Regions from separate parts of the Solibacillus silvestris genome, predicted to be linked through region 3. Evidence: predicted binding sites of a transcription regulator. Region 3 holds the regulator's gene; each other region holds the start of a gene.

Region 1 (6,607 bases), on a different contig from region 3:
GCAACTTGTGCAGTCGGTGCATATGTCGGGCGGTCACCTGGGTTTGGAATATGCGCAGATGCATCGCCAATTACAAATACGTCCGGATGAGATGTTGATTGCAGGAAGTCATTGATTGTTGCTTTGCCGCGGTCTGCCGCTAAACCAGATTCCGCAACTAATGGAAGTGGTGCTACCCCGCCTGTCCATACGAGCGTGTTTGCAACGATCGGTTCACGGTCTTTTAATTGGATGACATTGCCTTCAACACCAGTTACAGGAGTTGAAGTAATAAATTCAACGCCGCGTTTTGTCAATGATTGTGTTGCACGCTCGATTAAGTTATCAGGGAATACCGGTAAAATTTTCGGACCTGCTTCCACTAATTTAATTTTTAAGTCTTCGAATTTAACGCCGTATTTTTCCGCCACTTTCGGGAAGTGGTCCACGATTTCCCCAACAAGCTCAACACCTGTCAAACCGCCGCCGCCGATTACGATTGTCGCATCAGCCTCGTCTTTTGTTGCCGCATATGCTTTAATGCGGGCTTCAATGTGCTCGCGGATATGGTTTGCTTCGTCAACCGATTTCAGCACCATTGAGTTTTCCTCCAATCCTGGAATACCGAAGAATCCAGTTTGGCTGCCTAAAGCGACTACTAATGTATCATATTGTAAAGTTTTGCCGTTTGAAAGCTCCACTTTTTTGTTTTCCACGTTGAAGCTGTTCACTTTTGCGATTTCCAGGTTAATCTCCTGACCTTTGAAAATTTTCTCAAGCGGTAAAGAAACAGCACCCTCTGCAATAGTTCCGCCAGCTAAACGGTGCAATTCTGTAATGATTTGGTGTGTCGGGAATTGGTTTACGACTGTAATGCTCGCTTCTTCAGTAGTTAAAAATTTACGAGCTGTTTGAGCAGCAAGCACTCCAGCAAAACCAGCACCTAAAATAACGATTTCTTTAGTTACCATGTATAACATCCTCCAATAAAATTAGATTGTGCAAATTATTCAGTGGAATTGAAAGTCTCGGTTTCGATGACATCCACATAAGAAAAACAGTATTTCGCTCTTTGTTTGGCGAAGTATGTTTTCCTATTTTTCTTTACGCTCAGCTGCTACTTGCAAAAAGGCATTGGCAAAACGTAATGCGCCTTGTACTTGAGGGTCTTTCAGCATTTTCAATAAGCCAAACACACCTACTGTTTCATTGCTTACTTCAGCACGGTCCTTCGCTTCCATTGCAGTTTGGGCAATCGATTTAGCTGTGCCTACTACCGGGCTCGCCATTTCTGTAACTGCTGCTACTGTATCATTTTTCAGCGTTTCGTCTGTTGCAATATTTGTCGCGAACTCATACGCTTTTGTTAATAAAGTCGTCATTTCAGCCAATTTTGGCAGGTTGTCAACAAGCGTTGTTAATGAAGCTTGTACCTCTGGCTTTAATAGTTGGTCTAATACGTCTAATTGTTCTTGTGTAACAGACACTTTTTCTACCTGTTGATTATTCATTTCTGACATAATAACTCTCCTTTGCCAACACTTAATATTTTTTCAAATGAAAAGTTCATACCCATTTGTAAAAACTTTCACATACCATTCATTAAGCAACGATAGCACAAAGAAAGCGTTGTTACAATTAGAAAAACGAAATAAAAGCAGCAAAACTTAATTTATTAAATATTCAGTAATCTTGCTTTTTTCAAATGTTTTTCCATTCGTAAATTTTAGAGTGGAGCGAATTGGAATTTTGCGCAATCGTGCTAACAATTTTATTTTAAACAGTTGATGAAACTTTTCAATGTAATTAATAAGAAGAAACTCTATAATCCAATCTGTATTTCTGCAAGGATTTCTTTTTTAGATTATTCCTTTATAAATGCATAAAAACGCTGTTTTAACCTTTGCACATGCAGGCTTGCGGAATTTTTAAGAGCCGCTTGCGTTAACATTATGGCGGTATACAAGTTTTAGATGATCGCCCTTTACAAACGCTAATGCGCACTCCAGAGCTGCAAGCAGCCGCCTATATTAAGAAGCGTTCAAATCTTTGGAGGGCTCCGTTCAATAGTTTTTCTTAAAAACAAGCAAATTTATACTCCAAGCAGAAACTTTAATTTTCAAAAAAACACCTTGCAGCATACACTGCAAGGCATCTCGGTCTAGATTGCTTGGCGCTTTCTTGCTTCGATAAGCTTTGAGAGCGAGAAGATGAGCACGGCAAGCCATATACAGCCGAATGTTACGAATTCGGTCGTTGTAAACGGCTCTTTATAAACAAAAATCCCGATTAGTAAGCTCATTGTCGGTGATAAAAACTGGATAAAGCCCATTAAATATAGCGGGATCTTTTGGGCGCCTTTCGCAAATAGCACGAGCGGAAAAGCGGTTACGATCCCGCTGCCGATCAAGAATAAATTCGTTTTCCAATCGACTTGCATAAAAGCGATATCCGATGTTTGCATTAAATAAGCATAGCCGATCAGCGCAATCGGTAAAATAAAAAGCGTCTCGATGGCTAATCCGCGTGTGGCATCAAGCGGGATTTTCTTTTTGATCACCCCGTAAAATGCAAACGATAAAGCAAGCGTCAATGATACCCATGGGATCGTTCCGCCTAAAATCGCCTGATAGCCAACACCGATCGCCGCAATGATGACCGCGATGGCTGTAGCCTGGGAGATTTTCTCTTTAAAAAAGATAAGGCCAAACAATACCGAAATAAGAGGATTAATATAATAGCCTAAACTCGCCTGCAGCAGATGATCATTGTTTACCGCCCATATGTAGATTCCCCAATTGAGCGAAATAATGAATGATGCGATAAAAAGCAGCCAAAACTGCTTTTGATTTGCCCATAATTTTTTAATATCCGCGGTCATTTCCTTATGCTGCCTAATGATCAAAATAAAAAGCAATGTGAAGGCGAATGACCAAATGACGCGCCCCATTAAAATTTCCACACTGCCGACATGCTGTACTTGCTTCCAATAAAGCGGGATCAATCCCCACATTAAATAGGCGCCTGCAGCAAACAGGACGCCCTTTTGTTGTTCTGACATTGTTGCACCTTCTATTGTTATCGATATTTCCTTAATTATAGTAGTCGAAATTTGAGAAGTAAATGTCGAATTGAAAGATTATGTTACAGCCGGGCTTTCCAGTCATAGAAAACAGACTCTATCATTATTCTACAATTCCATTTTGCAGCAAGAACATCTTTTCATATAAACCTTTTTGCGCGATCAGCTCCTGGTGGGTGCCGCGCTCGATGATTTCCCCCTTATGCAGCACTAAAATCTGCTCTGCATCCTGGATCGTCGAAAGTCTGTGCGCAATCGCGATTGTAGTGCGGCCTTTCCGCATTTTCTCCAAAGACTGCTGAATGCCGACTTCTGTCTCTGTATCAATCGCTGCGGTCGCTTCATCCAACACTAAAATTTTCGGATTTGTCGCTATCGTGCGTGCAAATGCGATCAATTGGCGCTGCCCGCTCGAGAATGTCGAGCCACGCTCCGTCACGCGGCTTTCATAGCCATCCGGCAGCGATTCAATGAAGTCGTTTGCCTGTACAAATTCGGCTGCTTCCTTCACCTTTTGCAAGCTTAGCTTTTCACTGTACAATCGAATATTCGAATCAATCGTACCGTAAAATAAAAACGGATCTTGCAAAACGAGGCCCATTTTCTCGCGTAGCTCCTGCTGCCTGAAATCTTTGATCGATTGCCCATCGACTAAAATATCCCCGCGCTCAAACTCATAAAAACGCATCAATAAATTGATGATCGAGCTTTTCCCGCTGCCTGTATGCCCTACAAGCGCCACTGTTTCACCAGGATTCACCGTAAACGATATATTTTTTAATACATCTTGCTTCCCGTCATAGCTGAACGAAACATCTTTGAACTCAATACGGCCTTCCTTTACAGTGACAGGCTTGTTTTGCTGTGCCGGCTCAAGCTCCTCATTGTCCATTAAAGCAAACACGCGGGAAGCTGCCACAATCGCTTGCTGGAACAGTGCCAGACGCTCCATCACTTGATTGATCGGATCAAAGAAGCGGTTCATATATGTAATGAACGCATACACAACCCCGACTTCCACCGCTGTTTCAAACGATGTCCACCCGAAATAGAACAGTAAAATGACAATCGCCGTAAAGTACACTAAATCAATGATCGGGCGCAGGAGCAGACTGTTCATCTTCGTATTGGCCATCATTGATTGGAAGTGCTCTTCATTCACTTTGTCGAACTCGTCATTGAAGCGCTGTTCTTGGCGGAATGCCTGCACTATGCTCATCCCCGACAATGTTTCGGATAGCTTTGCATTCAGTTCACTCAGCTTTTCGCGCATGCGCATATACACGACAGAACTCATTTTGCGGTAAAGCCAAATAATATAAATAATGACCGGCAGCAAAAGCAGCATAAATAATGCGAGCTTTGCATTCAGGAAAAACATCGCGATATACACGCCGACAATTAAAAAGGCGGCCTGGACAAAACTGATCAATACCGAGACGAACATATCCTTGATCGCTTCCGTGTCATTCGTCGCTCTCGAAACGATCGACCCTGCCGGCACCTGATCAAAATAGCGCATGCCAAGCCTGTGGATTTTCGAGAACACATCAATCCGAAGCTGCTGAATAACTTTCAAAGCGAGCTCCTGGAATTTAATGTTTTGATAATACGTAATGACGACATTCAATATTTGGATTGCAAAATAGCCGGTCGCCAAAATCAATATAGGCTGCAAATTGAAATTGCCGATCATTAAATGGTCGTCGATGTACACTTTAATTAAATAAGGTCCGATAATATCCCCGATTACAGTTAATACAAGCAGAAAAAGCGCGACAGCCAACAGCTTTTTATGCGGCTTTAAATATGCGAAAAGCCGCTTAAGGACGATCCGCTGTTCTTTGCTTGAAATTGTATCATTGGCCATGTCCATCGCCCCCTTGCTCAACTAGTTGCTCCAGCTGCTGTAACTGGTACATTTCATAGTAGCTTCCCTGCAATGCCATCAGCTGTTCATGTGTCCCCTTTTCGATGATCGAGCCTTCTTCCACGACGATAATGACATGCGCCTGTTGTATCGCGCTTAATCGGTGTGACGTAATGATCGTCGTCGAATCTTTGCGTTCTTCCTTCAATGCATGCAAAATCGCTTCCTCTGTCCGCGCATCCACAGCCGATAGCGAATCATCCAAAATAAGCAGCTCAGGCTTCATCAGCAGCGCCCTCGCAATGGAAATTCGCTGCTTCTGCCCGCCGGAAAGCGATACGCCCCGTTCACCAACAAGCGTTTTATAGCCATCTGTAAAGCTCATAATATCGTCATCAATGTTGGCAAGCTTTGCGGCTGCCCGCACTTCCTCTATGCCTGCACTTGGATTGGCAAATGCGATATTCGAAAATAGTGTGGCCGAAAACAAAAAGTGGTCCTGTGGCACATAGCCGATTGCTTCACGCAAACAGCCCTTTTTATAGTCGTTAATATTGTATTCGCCAAATCGGATAGTACCTTCATAGCCTTCGAATTCGCGAAGCAACAGCTTTAATATCGCCGTTTTTCCTGCACCCGTTTTCCCGACAATGCCCAATGTTTCGCCTTGTTTCAATTCAAAATGGACATCGCGCAATGTAGGGTCTGCATCCCCGGGGAATGTAAAGGATCTGATGCCAAATACAATATCCCCTGAAGGACTTTTCGCAATCGCATCATGCTTATCGTCAATTTCGATCGGTGTATTCAAAATCCTTTCAATACGGTCATATGAAACACTGCCGCGCTCCACAATATTAAACAGCATCCCAATCGCAAGCATCGGCCAAACGAGAATGCTCAAATATGTCGTGAACGTCACTAAATCCCCGACCGTTATTGCACCGTCCATAATGAATTTCGTCCCAAACCCTAAACTTAGCATGAAGCTCAGGCCAACGACAAAGCTGATCGTCGGGTCAAATAATGAATCCACTTTCGCAACACGCATATTTTTTTCCACGACTTCATCAGAAAGTTTTGTAAAATCAGCGACATCCTCGCCCTGCTGGCCAAATGTTTTCAATACTTTCATACCGCTGATGCTTTCCTGTGTTTTATCGTTCAAATCCGAAAACGCGGCTTGGGCATGGCGGAAACGCTCGTGCAGCAATTTACCGTAATAGCTCGTCGACAAAGCGACTAGCGGCATCGGAATGAGCGCAATCAATGTCAGTCGCCAATCAATCGTGACCGCCATCGCCAAAATGACGAACCCCCCTGTCGTAACCGAGTCGAACAATGTTAAAACCCCGCCGCCTGCTGTTTGTTGGACCGCGCTAATATCATTTGTCGCATGTGCCATTAAATCGCCGACACGATGCTTTTGATAAAATGACGGGGACATTTGCGTAAAATGACGATGCAATTTTTCGCGCATTATACGGGCCAAATAGTTGGACGAGCCAAAAATCATTTGTCGCCAATAATACCGCAGTACATACATCGACAGCGCCACGGCGACAATGATTGCCAACCATTTAAACAGCCCGGCCTTCGTCAATGTTTGGTCACCGATCTCATCAATCGTATAGCCGATGATTTTCGGTGGCACAAGCTGTAAAATGGCGACAAGT
Region 2 (6,607 bases), on a different contig from region 3:
CTCTTCCGAATCGAAAGTGTGTAAAATTTCGCAAAGTTGTTCGTTGCCGTTTTCATCGACTACTGTAATGTGGTGTTGTTGTTCTGACATGATTGTCACCTCTTCATTATATTTAGGCATTGCCTGTTGTTGCTTCATTTATTATACATAAAGCTTTTCCATATAAGTACAAAAAAGCCCTAATTTAAGCAACTTTCTTATTGATAAACGTCCTTGTCCCATCCTTTCCTCTTCATTTAGCCAATGCATGGAAAATGGGGATTCGGAATAAAACAAATCATTAATTTTTACTATCTAAATAACCTTGCAAAATCATGACGGCAGCCATTTTATCAATAACTTGCTTTCTTTTTTTGCGGCTTACATCTGCTTCAATCAGCATCCGCTCTGCAGCCATTGTTGTCATACGCTCGTCCCAAAGCTTAACAGGAAAGCCGAATATGTCTTCGAGCAGCTTTTTATAGTTTTCCGAAGCTTCTCCGCGGGGACCGATTGTATTATTCATATTTTTGGGATATCCCACAACGAATTCCGTTACATTGTGTTCCTTCACAAGCTCTTTAATACGTTCAATCCCAAATTCGCCTGCCGCTTCATCAATTTTAACTGTTTCGATCCCTTGCGCTGTCCACCCTAGCGCATCGCTAATCGCAACGCCGACTGTTTTCGAGCCGACGTCTAAACCCATAATTTTCATTTATCCGCCTCAGTATTCTTTCTAATATAAAATTTCACGAGCTCTTCTAAAATCTCGTCACGCTCAAGCTTGCGGATTAAATTACGTGCGTCCTGGTGGCGAGGGATGTATGCCGGGTCACCAGATAATAGATACCCCACAATCTGATTTGTTGGATTATACCCTTTTTCCTCCAAAGCCGTATACACCTTCAGCATCACTTGCTTTACTTCTTGTTCCATTGATTCTTCTGGAAAACTAAATTTCATCGTTTTATCGAAAGAACTCAAGACCAGCACCTCGCTTTCAGCAATAAGGAGATGGAGCATAGTAGCCCATCTCCATTTTTACCATTATAACTTATTCCTGCAAGCACTTCAAATATGCCAGTAGTAAATTTTAGTTGATCAGAAAGATTTTACATATTCGTATACTGCATTTAACGCTTCTTCCAGCTTCGCAGCATCTTTTGCACCGGCCATAGCCATATCCGGACGACCGCCGCCTTTACCGCCGCAAGCTTCTGCAACTTGCTTCACAATGTTGCCGGCATGGTAGCTGCCGCCTACGATATCTTTCGTTACACCTGCGCAAAGCATTACTTTATCGCCATCGACTGCACCAAGAACAATAACGGCTGATTGCATTTTCTCCTTTAAATCATCCATCATTTGACGCAGTTGATTGTTGTCTTTTGCCTCTACACGTGTTGCAAGCACTGTCACATCGCCAACTTTTTGTGCGGCATCCATTACTGCGCCGGCTTGTGCATTGGCGATTTTTTGCGATAATGACTCATTTTCACGTTGCAATTCTTTATAATCCGCTTGAAGAGATGCTACACGAGCTGCCACGTCTTTTGCATTTGATTTTAAAAGGCTTGCTGCTTCATTTAAAATCGCCTCTTCTTCTTTAATCGCTTCATATGCCGCTTTTCCTGTTACCGCCTCGATACGGCGAGTCCCTGCACCGATACCGCCTTCGGAAACGATTTTGAAAATGCCGATTTCAGATGAACGGCTTACGTGCAGTCCGCCGCAAAGCTCAATTGAATAATCCGAAACTGCTACTACACGAACTACATCTCCGTATTTCTCGCCGAATAACGCCATTGCTCCCATTGCTTTTGCAGAATCGATATCCATTTCTTGAATCACGACTTCGATATCTTCCCAGATTTTTTCGTTTACAGCACGCTCCACTTGCGCAAGCTCTTCTTTTGTCGCTGCACCGAAATGCGAGAAGTCAAAGCGTAGACGGTCCGGGCCTACATAGGAACCCGCTTGTGCTACATGGTCGCCTAATACATCTTTCAATGCGCGGTGCATCAAATGTGTCGCTGTATGGTTTTTCAGGATTAATTTACGTTTTGCTTCATCCACTTTTGCAGTTGCCGCATCCCCTACATTCATTTCGCCTGACTGTACGACAACCGTATGGAGCGGTTGACCATTCGGAGCTTTTTGGACATCTTTTACGATTGCTGTGAATCCATCTGCTTCGATGACACCAGTATCTGCAATTTGCCCGCCCATCTCAGCATAGAACGGCGTTTCAGAAAGGATGATCAATGCCTCATCACCTTCAGAAGCTGCAGTTGTTTCTTGGCCATTCACGACAATTGCCGCGATTTTAGCAGAAGCCTCGAATGCATCGTAAATAAATGTTGATTGCTGTGTTAAGTTTGACAGCACTTCATTTTGCACTTGCATTGAATCAACATCCGCACGCGCATTGCGGGCACGTTCGCGCTGTTGCTCCATTGAAACTTCAAAGCCTTCATGGTCAACAGTCATGCCAACTTCTTCTGCATATTCTTCTGTCAATTCAATCGGGAAACCGAATGTATCATATAAACGGAATGCATCCGCGCCTGGAATAATTGTTTCGCCTTTTGCTTTTTGGCTTTCGACGACTTCATTAAAGATCGCCAAACCGCCATCAAGTGTTTCATGGAAACGAACTTCTTCATTTTTAATGACACGCTGGATAAATGCTTCCTTTTCTTTCACTTGCGGATAGAAGTCTTGCATAATCTCTCCGACAGTCGGCACTAATTCGAACATGAACGGCTTTTCGATACCAATTTTTTTCGCGTATCGGACAGCACGGCGAAGTAAACGGCGCAATACATAGCCGCGGCCTTCATTTGATGGCAATGCACCGTCACCGATTGCAAACGCCACTGTACGGATATGGTCAGCGATTACTTTAAATGGTGTATTGATATCTTCTGTTGAACCGAAAATTTCTTTTAAATCTACTTCGTTTGGACGCTTGTATTTGCGGTTTGCAAAAGTTTCCGTCTTTTCGATGATCGGCATGAATAGATCTGTATCAAAGTTTGTTGGTACGTTTTGCACAACAGAAACGATACGCTCAAGACCCATTCCTGTATCAATGTTTTGCTTTGGCAGTGGTGTGTATGTGCCATCCGGATTATGGTTGAACTGGGAAAATACAAGATTCCAAATTTCTAAATAACGCTCGTTTTCTCCTCCTGTATACAGCTCTTCTTCCGGTGCGCCAACCGCGTATTCTTCACCGCGGTCATAGAAGATTTCGGAGTTGGGACCAGATGGACCTTCGCCGATATCCCAGAAGTTCCCTTCCAAACGGATTAAGCGTTCTTTCGGAATGCCGATTTCATTGTGCCATACGTCGTAGGCTTCCTGATCTTCAGGGTGTAGCGTGACAGACAATTTTTCCGGATCAAAGCCCATCCATTTCGGATCTGTTAAAAATTCCCAAGCGTAATGAATCGATTCTTTTTTGAAGTAATCCCCGATCGAGAAATTCCCTAACATCTCGAAAAATGTATGGTGACGCGCTGTTTTTCCCACATTTTCAATATCGTTTGTGCGAATTGATTTTTGGGCATTTGTAATACGCGGGTTTTCCGGGATAATACGTCCGTCAAAGTATGGCTTTAATGTTGCCACCCCTGAGTTGATCCATAAAAGTGATGGATCGTTGATTGGTACTAATGGTGCTGATGGCTCTACGTGATGTCCTTTTTCTTTGAAGAAATCCAAATAAAGACGACGGATTTCAGAACCTGTCATAGTTTTTGCAGTCATGTTTTTTTCCTCCTAATTGTTTTTGAAGCAACGATGAAGTGGCGAGAAAATCTGTTGCGCCTCGGCATAATGGCGTCCCGATTTTTTTGAGTTTAAGCCCGCAGGAATTAAATCAGTCAGCCGGTATCGCACGAGGCGCGCATTTTAGGCTGATATCCTCTTAAAACTCCTCTGAAATATCCGGGACATATGCCAAAAGCTTATTTTCATACAGCGCCTTTCCGGGACACCCGCTAATTGAAAACAAAAAAGCCTTCATCCCGGTAAAGGGACGAAGACTGTCATCTCGTGGTACCACCCTAATTTATAACGCAATAAACATTATATCTCAAGTGCTTGTAACGTAAGCAAACGGCAGGGATTAGCTGCACTCTGGAGTAGCTTTCGGTAAATTCCCGTGGAGATCTTTTCAGCCAAGAAATCTCTTTCTGCGCGCGGGGTCAAAACGTACTTGTTCCATCATCGTTTTTATTTTATTTATGCTCTTCATTATAAAAAAATGATAAGGTGCTGTCAATTGGCATTGTTCAATAATTAAAACGATTTTTCGTCAATAATATTAAAATGATTGCAGGCACTGTACAAATAATCATCCCTAAAAATGCTAAACCAGGTTCGATTTCATAAAGAGCCCCGCCTAAAAGCGTCAATATTGCAGCGCTCAAACTCATTGCAAGAGCTGAATAGATGCCTTGCGCATTTGGAATTTGCTCTTTCGGTAATGCATGGGAGATGTAGCGTATGAAGGCATAGTGAGCCATTGCAAACGACAATGCGTGCAGCGCTTGCGACACAATGAACATCGGCATGCTCGGAAAAGCATAGACAGTTATCCAACGAACGGTCGATCCAATCGCGGCAACAAGCATTAACGATGACGGCTTCCATTTCGTTAAAAATGTATCGGCCTTCAAAAAATAAATAATTTCGAATAATACCGCGACGTTCAAAATCATTCCGATATAGAAAGGGTTCGCATTTAAGTCCTGCAAATAAATATAGCCATAGTTGTAATAGGAAGCATGTGCACCTTGGAGCAATATAACAACGAAAAGCACAACAATGAAACTCCTGACTTCCACTAGCCCTTTCATCGATAGCGCCTTTCCATTCCCTTTTGCCGGGGCTAAGCTTAACACTTGCGGTGCCGGCATCAATTGAATCGCCAACAATGCGGTCAAGCCGAAAATCATCATCCATAAAATCATTTGCTCACCGTAAATTCCCGTAAGCATACTAATTATTAAAACAGCGACAACATAGCCGAATGACCCTAAGGAACGCGCCTTCCCGTAGTGAATTACCCCATGCCGCATCAGAGTAGAGGCACTGCTTTCGACAGCAGGCAATAATGCCGGGTACAATGCACTAAACAGCAGCGTCATAATAAATAAGCCCATGAAAGAATCAATCGGAATATAAAGCAATGCCACAACTAAAGAGCCTGCCGTAAAAAAGATCAGCACATTTTTATTGCTCATCACCTTTGAAACATACGGGAAAATAAACATTGTTGAAATGGCACGGGCTACTAAGCCAAACCCCATTACGATGCTCGCTTCTGAAACGGTCAGCCCCTTATCATTTATAAGCCAACCTGTCCAATATGGTAGAAAAATACCCCATGTAATAAAGAACATAAAAAAATTTTTTGCCAGCCAACGCTGATTGTTCATAGTATCCATCCTTTTCCACTTCTATTACGTTGAATAATAACACGACAAATAATACAATAATGTGAGAAATCTCATATTTTATTATAAGGAGCTGCTTTATAATTTGAGAAAATTGCCGCTTGAAGAAAGCCTTGGATATATTGAACAATACCCGATTTCCCAATATTTTTCGTTTGATATTATCCCATATATCGACGTATATGAATTTAATAAAGGCGAATTTATTTTTCATGAACATTCTTATCCCGACTATTTATATTACATGGTCGAAGGAAAAGCAAAATTATATATTACGCATAAAAACGGTAAAATTTCGCTCATAGATTTTTTAACATCACCCACATTTATGGGTGAGATAGAGCTGCTGAATGCTGAACGCTATTCAAAAGGCATCCAAACCGTCACAAAATCGATTTGTTTTGCGATAGCGATACGCGAAGCTAAGGAAAAATTGTTGGCTGATCCCGTATTTCTGAAAATGCTCTGTCTCTTTTTAAGCCAAAAGACGATGAATACGACAGCCAAATATACGCAAAACCAGGCATACCCTTTGGAAAACCGACTAGCTTCATTCATTTTACTATCGTCCGATCAGCAATTCTATAAAGAAAAACATACAGAAGTATGCGAATATTTAGGGGTATCCTATCGCCACTTGCTTTTTGTTCTTGCACAATTCAGTGAAGCCGGCTACTTAACAAAGCAAAACCGGGGATATGTATTGACAAACCGCCCGGAATTAGAAAAGCTTGCTGCTGAAATTACATATTAAAAAAGACTGCGCTAAAAAAATTTTAGCACAGTCTCTTCTAAATTTAAGCTGAATTAAATGAACATGCCTGCAATGGCAGCAGATAATAAAGATGCCAATGTACCTGCAGCAACCGCTTTAATCGCAAGCTGTGCAATCATACTGCGTTTTTCCGGAGCCATGCCGCCTAGACCGCCGATTAAAATGCCCATTGAGCTCAAGTTCGCAAATCCGCAAAGCGCAAACGAAATAATAATCGCCGTTTTATCCGTTAACTCGCCGATAATCGGGCCGAAGTTAGAATATGCTACGAACTCGTTTAAAATTAGTTTTTGACCAATGAAAGAACCAGCACGAACAGCTTCATCCCATGGTACACCAATCAAAAATGCCAATGGCGCAAATACATAGCCGAGAATGCCTT
Region 3 (6,607 bases):
TCGCTGCAAAAGCCTTTAGTCGGGATATCAAGCTTGAAGGTGCTTGCCGCAAATGCCCGTGTTGCTGATTATGCGATCTGCTCATTGATCGATGCACGGCGCCAAAATGTATATGCGGGAGTGTATGAAGGCGGCACTTTGAATACTGTCATTGAAGATTATCACGATCATATAGATGGACTATTGCAAAAGCTGCAGCAACTGGAACGTCCTATAATATTTGTCGGTACAGATGCTGGTATATACTTCGGTAAAATTAAAGAAGCATTAGGCGATTTAGCGATCCGTGCTCCGTTTACGATGGATTTGCCCCGTGCTTCCGAGTTAATCGCGCTGGCGCAAAATTCCCCTTTGCCGGATGTAGATGACGTACACCGATTCATACCGCAGTACCGCCGCATCGCTGAGGCAGAAGCGAACTGGATCAAGGAACAGAAAAAGGAGCAGCAATAATGGTAAGGTATCGTAAAATGACAATTGCCGATGTAAAGACGGTTCATGCAATTGAGCTAGCTACATTCCCTACACCATGGACATTGGATTCGTTCTATTATGAAATGACGGAAAATCAGTTTTCGCATTATTTAGTAGCGGAAGACGAGACAGGCGGAATTATCGGCTTTTGCGGAATCTGGCTCGTCATTGATGCCGCTCAAATTACGAATGTAGCTGTAATTGAAGCTGTTCGTGGTCAAGGTATCGGAGAAGGCTTAATGCGTGAGGCGATGCGTATCGCTAAGGAAGCCAATATGGACGTCATGAGTTTGGAAGTACGCGTAACAAATACAGTCGCGCAAAATTTATATCGCAAGCTTGGGTTCCAAGATGGTGGCATCCGAAAAGGCTACTACACGGACAATCAGGAAGATGCGTTAGTAATGTGGGTGAACTTATAATGGATAATTATATATTGGCAATTGAAACAAGCTGTGATGAAACAGCCGTTGCAATAATCAAAAACGGCACGGAAATCATTTCGAATGTAGTTTCGTCGCAAATAGAAAGTCATAAGCGTTTCGGGGGAGTCGTACCTGAAATCGCTTCACGCCATCATGTGGAACAGATGACGATCGTGTTGGAGGAAGCTTTAAAACAGGCAAATATCGAACCAAAAGATTTAACGGCTGTGGCGGTGACAGAAGGGCCCGGGTTAGTAGGGGCATTGTTAATCGGCATTAATGCAGCAAAGGCGTTTGCATTTGTGCATAATTTACCGTTAATCGGCACACATCATATTGCAGGACATATTTATGCAAATAATCTCGTCCAGCCTATGGAGTTTCCGCTTCTTGCCCTTGTAGTATCAGGAGGGCATACAGAGCTAGTACTTATGCGTGAACACGGCTCTTTTGAAGTCATTGGCGAAACGCGTGATGATGCAGCGGGCGAAGCATATGACAAAGTGGCGCGCGTATTGAATATGCCTTACCCGGGTGGACCTCATATTGACCGGCTTGCACATGAAGCGACAGAAGCAGTGCCTTTTCCCCGTGTATGGCTAGAGGCGGATTCGTATGATTTTAGCTTCAGCGGATTGAAATCGGCCGTTATTAACTATAAGCATAATATGGACCAGCGCGGAGAGGAAATTATCCCGGCGCAAGTGGCAAAAGGATTCCAAGATAGTGTTGTCGAAGTGCTTACAGCGAAAACAGTTCGTGCTGCACGTGAATTTAATGTGAAGCAAGTGATTGCGGCAGGCGGGGTATCCGCTAATAAAGGCCTGCGAACAGCATTGGAGAATGCTTTTAAAGAGGAAGGCATTCCCTTTTATGTCCCACCATTAAAATTATGCACAGATAATGCCGCGATGATTGGCGCCGCGGCTTATGAAATGTATATAGCCGGGGTTCGCGGGAATTTAGCTATGAATGGACGTCCAGGAATGGAATTGACAAGCTGGAAGTAAAATTCGAAAAGCATGAGGAAAGGAAGAGCAACAATTCCTTTCCTCATGCTTTTTTGGTGGAAAAAATAGAGCTCAATTATGCGGAATTAAGATTACGAATTGAAGGCCGGTTAAAAATAGTGGATTCTTTTAATTATAACGGCATTTGACCATACCAAATTCCTATTAGTGGAGGTCTCACTTTATTACAATAATATGTAAAAGTCGAAATTAGTAATTTATGATGATTAAATCTTGTTTATAACAATTTTTTATTTAATGTAGAACTTTTCTGAAAAATTATCCACAGATAAAGTTAAATACCCACAAAAAGATGTGCGAACATGCGTACTTATGCACAAAATGTGAATAACTTGTGGAAAACATGTGACTTATCTATATATAGTGGTCGATTTTTCGTATCGTCTTGTGTATAACTTTGATATTTTTTGTGGATAATGTGGAAAACTATGTTGATATGTTGATATGACTAGATTTGTTTTGTGAATAAAACTGTGGAGATTTTTGTAGAAATTTGGCGTATTGACCTATATATATGATTGATTTATAAATGGAGTTTATTAAGCTTTAGTATTATACGATAATAATGAAATAGATAGAGTCGCCTGAAAAGTTAAAGGAAAATAAAATTATTAAGCGTTTGCTACAAAGTATGCTCTTACAATCGCCAAAATGAATATCTTCATCGCTTAATATGAAAAGAGTGCCCGGAACGATATACCGGGCACTCTTTATTTTTATAGATGTTCTAGTTCTTCATTCAATTCAAGCCATTCCATCTCAAGCGTTTCATGCTGCTCTTTTGTCTCATTTAGCTCAGATTGAATTGCCATTGTTTTTTCATGATCAGAGAATATGGCGGGATCGCAAAGCTGCTCTTCAAATATCGCAATTTTATCATTTAACGTGCTCATATTTGCCTCGATATCCTCGATTGTACGGCGAATTTGGCGTTCTCTTTTCTTCGCGTCCTTATCAATCAAAGAAGTGGATTTTGCCTGGGGGGCAGTATCCGTCACAGCTTTTTCCTTTGCGGCGGCTTTCATCGCGGCCAACTCTTCAAGCTCCTGCTTCTTCTCTATATAATAGTCATAGTCCCCCAAATATTCGAAAGAGCCTGTGCCTGAAAGCTCGATTACTTTCGTGGCGATCCGATTAATGAAATAACGGTCATGCGAAACGAATAAAAGCGTTCCCGGATAATCGATTAACGCGTTTTCCAAAATTTCCTTGCTGTCCAAGTCCAGATGGTTTGTCGGTTCATCAAGCACGAGGAAATTCGATTTTTGCATCATTAGCTTAGCAAGTGCAAGACGGGCCTTTTCGCCGCCGGATAGAGAGCTGACAGTTTTTGAAACATCGTCACCGCTAAAGAGGAAGCGTCCTAAAATATTACGGATATCTTTTTCGTTCATCAATGGCCATTCATCCCAGAGCTCGCTTATTACGGATTTATTCGAATGCAATTTTGCCTGTTCCTGATCATAGTAGCCAATTTGGACATTTGTGCCATAACGAATATTACCGGCAAGGGCCTCGATATCTTTCACGATTGTTTTTAATAATGTGGATTTCCCGACCCCGTTTGGACCGACCAATGCAATCCGGTCCTCTCTGAATACACGCAGCCCGATATTTCCCGAAATTTCTTTGTCGGAAAAGCCGATCGCCAAGTCATCGATCGATAGCACATCATTGCCGCTTTGGCGATCGATTGTGAAACCGAAATTCGCGCTTTTTTCGTCGCCATCCGGAGAATCCATCCAATTTGTCTTTTCCAGCACTTTCCGGCGGGATTGTGCCATTTTTGTCGTTGAAGCACGTGCCAGGTTTTTTTGGATGAATGTCTCGAGCTTTGCCTTTTCATCCATTTGACGCTCGTACATTTTCAAATCCCGCTCATAGTTTTTTGCCTTTTCATCTAAATAGGCACTGTAGTTTCCGACATATTTTGATACTTTTGTACGGGAAACTTCATAAACAATCGAGACGACTTGATCTAAAAAGTAACGGTCATGCGAAACGATTAAAATTGCGCCTTCATAGCCTTTTAAATAGTTTTCCAGCCAAGACAATGTTTCAATATCCAAATGGTTTGTCGGCTCGTCCAATATAAGCAGGTCAGGCTTTGACAAGAGGAGCTTTGCAAGGGCAAGACGTGTACGCTGCCCCCCGGAAAGCGAACGGATCGGCTTCGTATAGTCTTCCGGGAAAAACTGCATGCCGTGCAGTACAGAGCGTGTATCGGCTTCATATTGATAACCGCCTGCATCTTTGAAATCATGCTGCAATTGGTCATATTCCGACATGATGCGCGCATATTGCTCACTGTTTTCATATATTTGCGGCTCGGCCATCTGCAGCTCCAAATGACGCAGCTTTTGCTCCTGGCTGCGTAAGCTTTTGAAAATTGTCATCATTTCGTCCCAAATGGAAAGCTCGGAATCAATGCCGGCATGCTGCTCCAAATAGCCGACACGAATATCTTTCGGGATAATTATTTCACCCGAATCATAGCCCATCTGCCCAGCGATTATTTTCAGCAGTGTAGACTTGCCTGCCCCGTTGCGCCCTACTAAAGCAACACGGTCCCGGTGCTGGACTTCCAGCTTTACACCACTTAAAATTTCATCGGTAATAAAGGATTTATATAATTGATTTACTTGTAAGACAATCATTTTTACACCTCAGTTTCTCCTATTTAGTTTAAAGGATGGGAACATTGTACGCAACGATGGATACTTTACTTGTGGCTGCTTGTTTAGTAAGATTAACTTGCTTCTGCTCAACAGAGAACTGAGGCTAAGAGCACCGCGTCGTGTGAAGATGCATGAGTGATCTGCATCGTATTGGCCCAAAGCCAGGCGGATGTCACCGGTTTTTTTATGATTTCTTAATGAAAGAGGAAGTCAGCTTGAAAGCTTCATATCGTGCGGCAACGGCTGAATGACCTGTGTCCGGTGAGTCCGACTCGGAAAAAATCTGGACAAGAGTTGGCGAGGCATAATTGATAACGATTTCCAAAAGTATGTAGGAGGAGAATGTGTGAAACCAGAAACAAAAATTCCACAAGCAACAACGAAAAGACTTCCTCTGTATTACCGATTTTTGAAAAATTTTGCAAATGAAGGTAAAAAACGTATTTCATCACAGGAATTAAGTGATGCGATGAAAATAGATTCGGCTACGATTCGACGTGACTTCTCTTATTTTGGCGCTCTCGGCAAAAAGGGATATGGCTATGAAGTGCAATATTTACTCGAATTTTTCCGACAAACATTGGATCAGGATGAGGCGATGAATGTCGCGCTGATCGGGGTCGGGAACTTAGGGAATGGTTTACTGAAATACAATTTTCAAAAAAATCATAACACGCGCATTGTCGTCGCATTTGACTCGAAAGCACCGTATGAAGGGACGACGATCAGTGATATCCCGGTTTTCCATCCGGATCGTTTAGAGGAGATGTATGAAGAGTTTGGCGCAGAGTTGGCCATACTTACTGTTCCATCCCGCTCTGCTCAAATGATGACAGACCGGCTTGTTCAAATGAATGCAAAAGGAATATTAAACTTCACCCCTGTCCGCTTATCTGTGCCTGAAACGCTTAAAGTGATGAATATTGATTTATCGGTCGAATTGCAGGCGCTTATCTATTTAGTCAGAAATTCAGATTAGTAACAAATTGTTCACATTACTATAAATAGCAAATTCAAGTTAATTACTGTAAAATGTACATAATAATAGAGGAGGTGGCTATAGTGGTTGTGCATTTAAGTGCGGTTACACCTTTAAGCCTAATTATCATCGGACTGATCGCCCTGCTAATATTTGGTCCAAAAAAATTGCCATCATTAGGTCGTGCAATGGGGACAACTTTACGCGAGTTCCGCAGTGCTACGAAGGGCTTGACAGATGACGAAGATGACATGAATGCGAAGAAAAATGTTATCGAACATAAAGATAACGAAAAAAACGACATTAAGTAAATTAAGGATGTCTTACTATGAATCCAAGAGAATTAACCGTAGTTGAACATATGGAGGAGCTCAGGAAACGCCTGTTTTTCGTGGCGATTTTCTTTGTAATGGCTCTTTTCGTAGGCTTTTATACGGCGAAACCGCTTATTCGATATATTCAACGCAGTGATTTAGCTGCTAGTTTTACGATGAACGCATTTAGTCCTGGAGATCCTTTAACAGTATATTTACAAGTGACTTTCATTATAGCGGCTGTCATTGTGTCTCCGATTTTGCTTTACCAGCTTTGGGCATTCATCACGCCAGGTCTGCATGAAATGGAACGTAAGGCGACATTGAAATATATCCCATATGCATTTGTGTTGGGCATTGTGGGGATTACGTTTGCCTATTATGTTCTGTTTCCGTTTATTATGCGCTTTATGAATGACCTGTCGGCAGACTTGAATATTAAGCCGACGATCGGAATCAATGAATTCTTTTCATTTTTAATCAAGCTAATCGTTCCTTTTGGGTTGTTGTTCCAATTGCCTGTCGTGACGCTATTTATTTCGAGGCTCGGCATTATTAATCCGAAGCTCATGGTAAAATTTCGTAAATACGCATATTTTGTATTAATCGTTATTTCGGTATTGTTGGCGCCGCCTGATGTGGTGTCGAACATCATTATTGCGATTCCCTTATTTATTTTGTATGAGATAAGTATTGTCATTTCAAG

What was found. The regulator Rex, encoded in region 3, represses fermentation and respiration genes when NADH is low (regulators of the CRP and FNR family bind a similar motif). The targets are predictions, from matches to a motif close to TTGTGAAATATTTCACAA.
Region 1: the regulator Rex is predicted to act here: its motif matches at 1,556-1,573, upstream of ACTHOQ_RS05445 (DUF1641 domain-containing protein).
Region 2: the regulator Rex is predicted to act here: its motif matches at 5,492-5,509, upstream of yeiL (transcriptional regulator YeiL).

The regions. Positions count from the first base shown of each region.
Region 1 is NZ_JBQCJW010000006.1:27,274-33,880, reverse strand. It holds gene ACTHOQ_RS05450 (NAD(P)/FAD-dependent oxidoreductase) at 1-950, opposite strand, end outside; gene ACTHOQ_RS05445 (DUF1641 domain-containing protein) at 1,074-1,499, opposite strand; gene rarD (EamA family transporter RarD) at 2,141-3,040, opposite strand; gene ACTHOQ_RS05435 (ABC transporter ATP-binding protein) at 3,165-4,931, opposite strand; gene ACTHOQ_RS05430 (ABC transporter ATP-binding protein) at 4,921-6,607, opposite strand, start outside.
Region 2 is NZ_JBQCJW010000003.1:58,997-65,603, forward strand. It holds gene ACTHOQ_RS02685 (DUF1292 domain-containing protein) at 1-90, opposite strand, end outside; gene ruvX (Holliday junction resolvase RuvX) at 281-697, opposite strand; gene ACTHOQ_RS02695 (IreB family regulatory phosphoprotein) at 694-966, opposite strand; gene alaS (alanine--tRNA ligase) at 1,084-3,756, opposite strand; gene ACTHOQ_RS02705 (MFS transporter) at 4,284-5,432, opposite strand; gene yeiL (transcriptional regulator YeiL) at 5,536-6,204, shown strand; gene ACTHOQ_RS02715 (NupC/NupG family nucleoside CNT transporter) at 6,258-6,607, opposite strand, start outside.
Region 3 is NZ_JBQCJW010000020.1:4,069-10,675, forward strand. It holds gene tsaB (tRNA (adenosine(37)-N6)-threonylcarbamoyltransferase complex dimerization subunit type 1 TsaB) at 1-453, shown strand, start outside; gene rimI (ribosomal protein S18-alanine N-acetyltransferase) at 453-896, shown strand; gene tsaD (tRNA (adenosine(37)-N6)-threonylcarbamoyltransferase complex transferase subunit TsaD) at 896-1,909, shown strand; gene ACTHOQ_RS12605 (ABC-F family ATP-binding cassette domain-containing protein) at 2,647-4,587, opposite strand; gene ACTHOQ_RS12610 (redox-sensing transcriptional repressor Rex) at 4,955-5,587, shown strand; gene tatA (twin-arginine translocase TatA/TatE family subunit) at 5,641-5,898, shown strand; gene tatC (twin-arginine translocase subunit TatC) at 5,916-6,607, shown strand, end outside.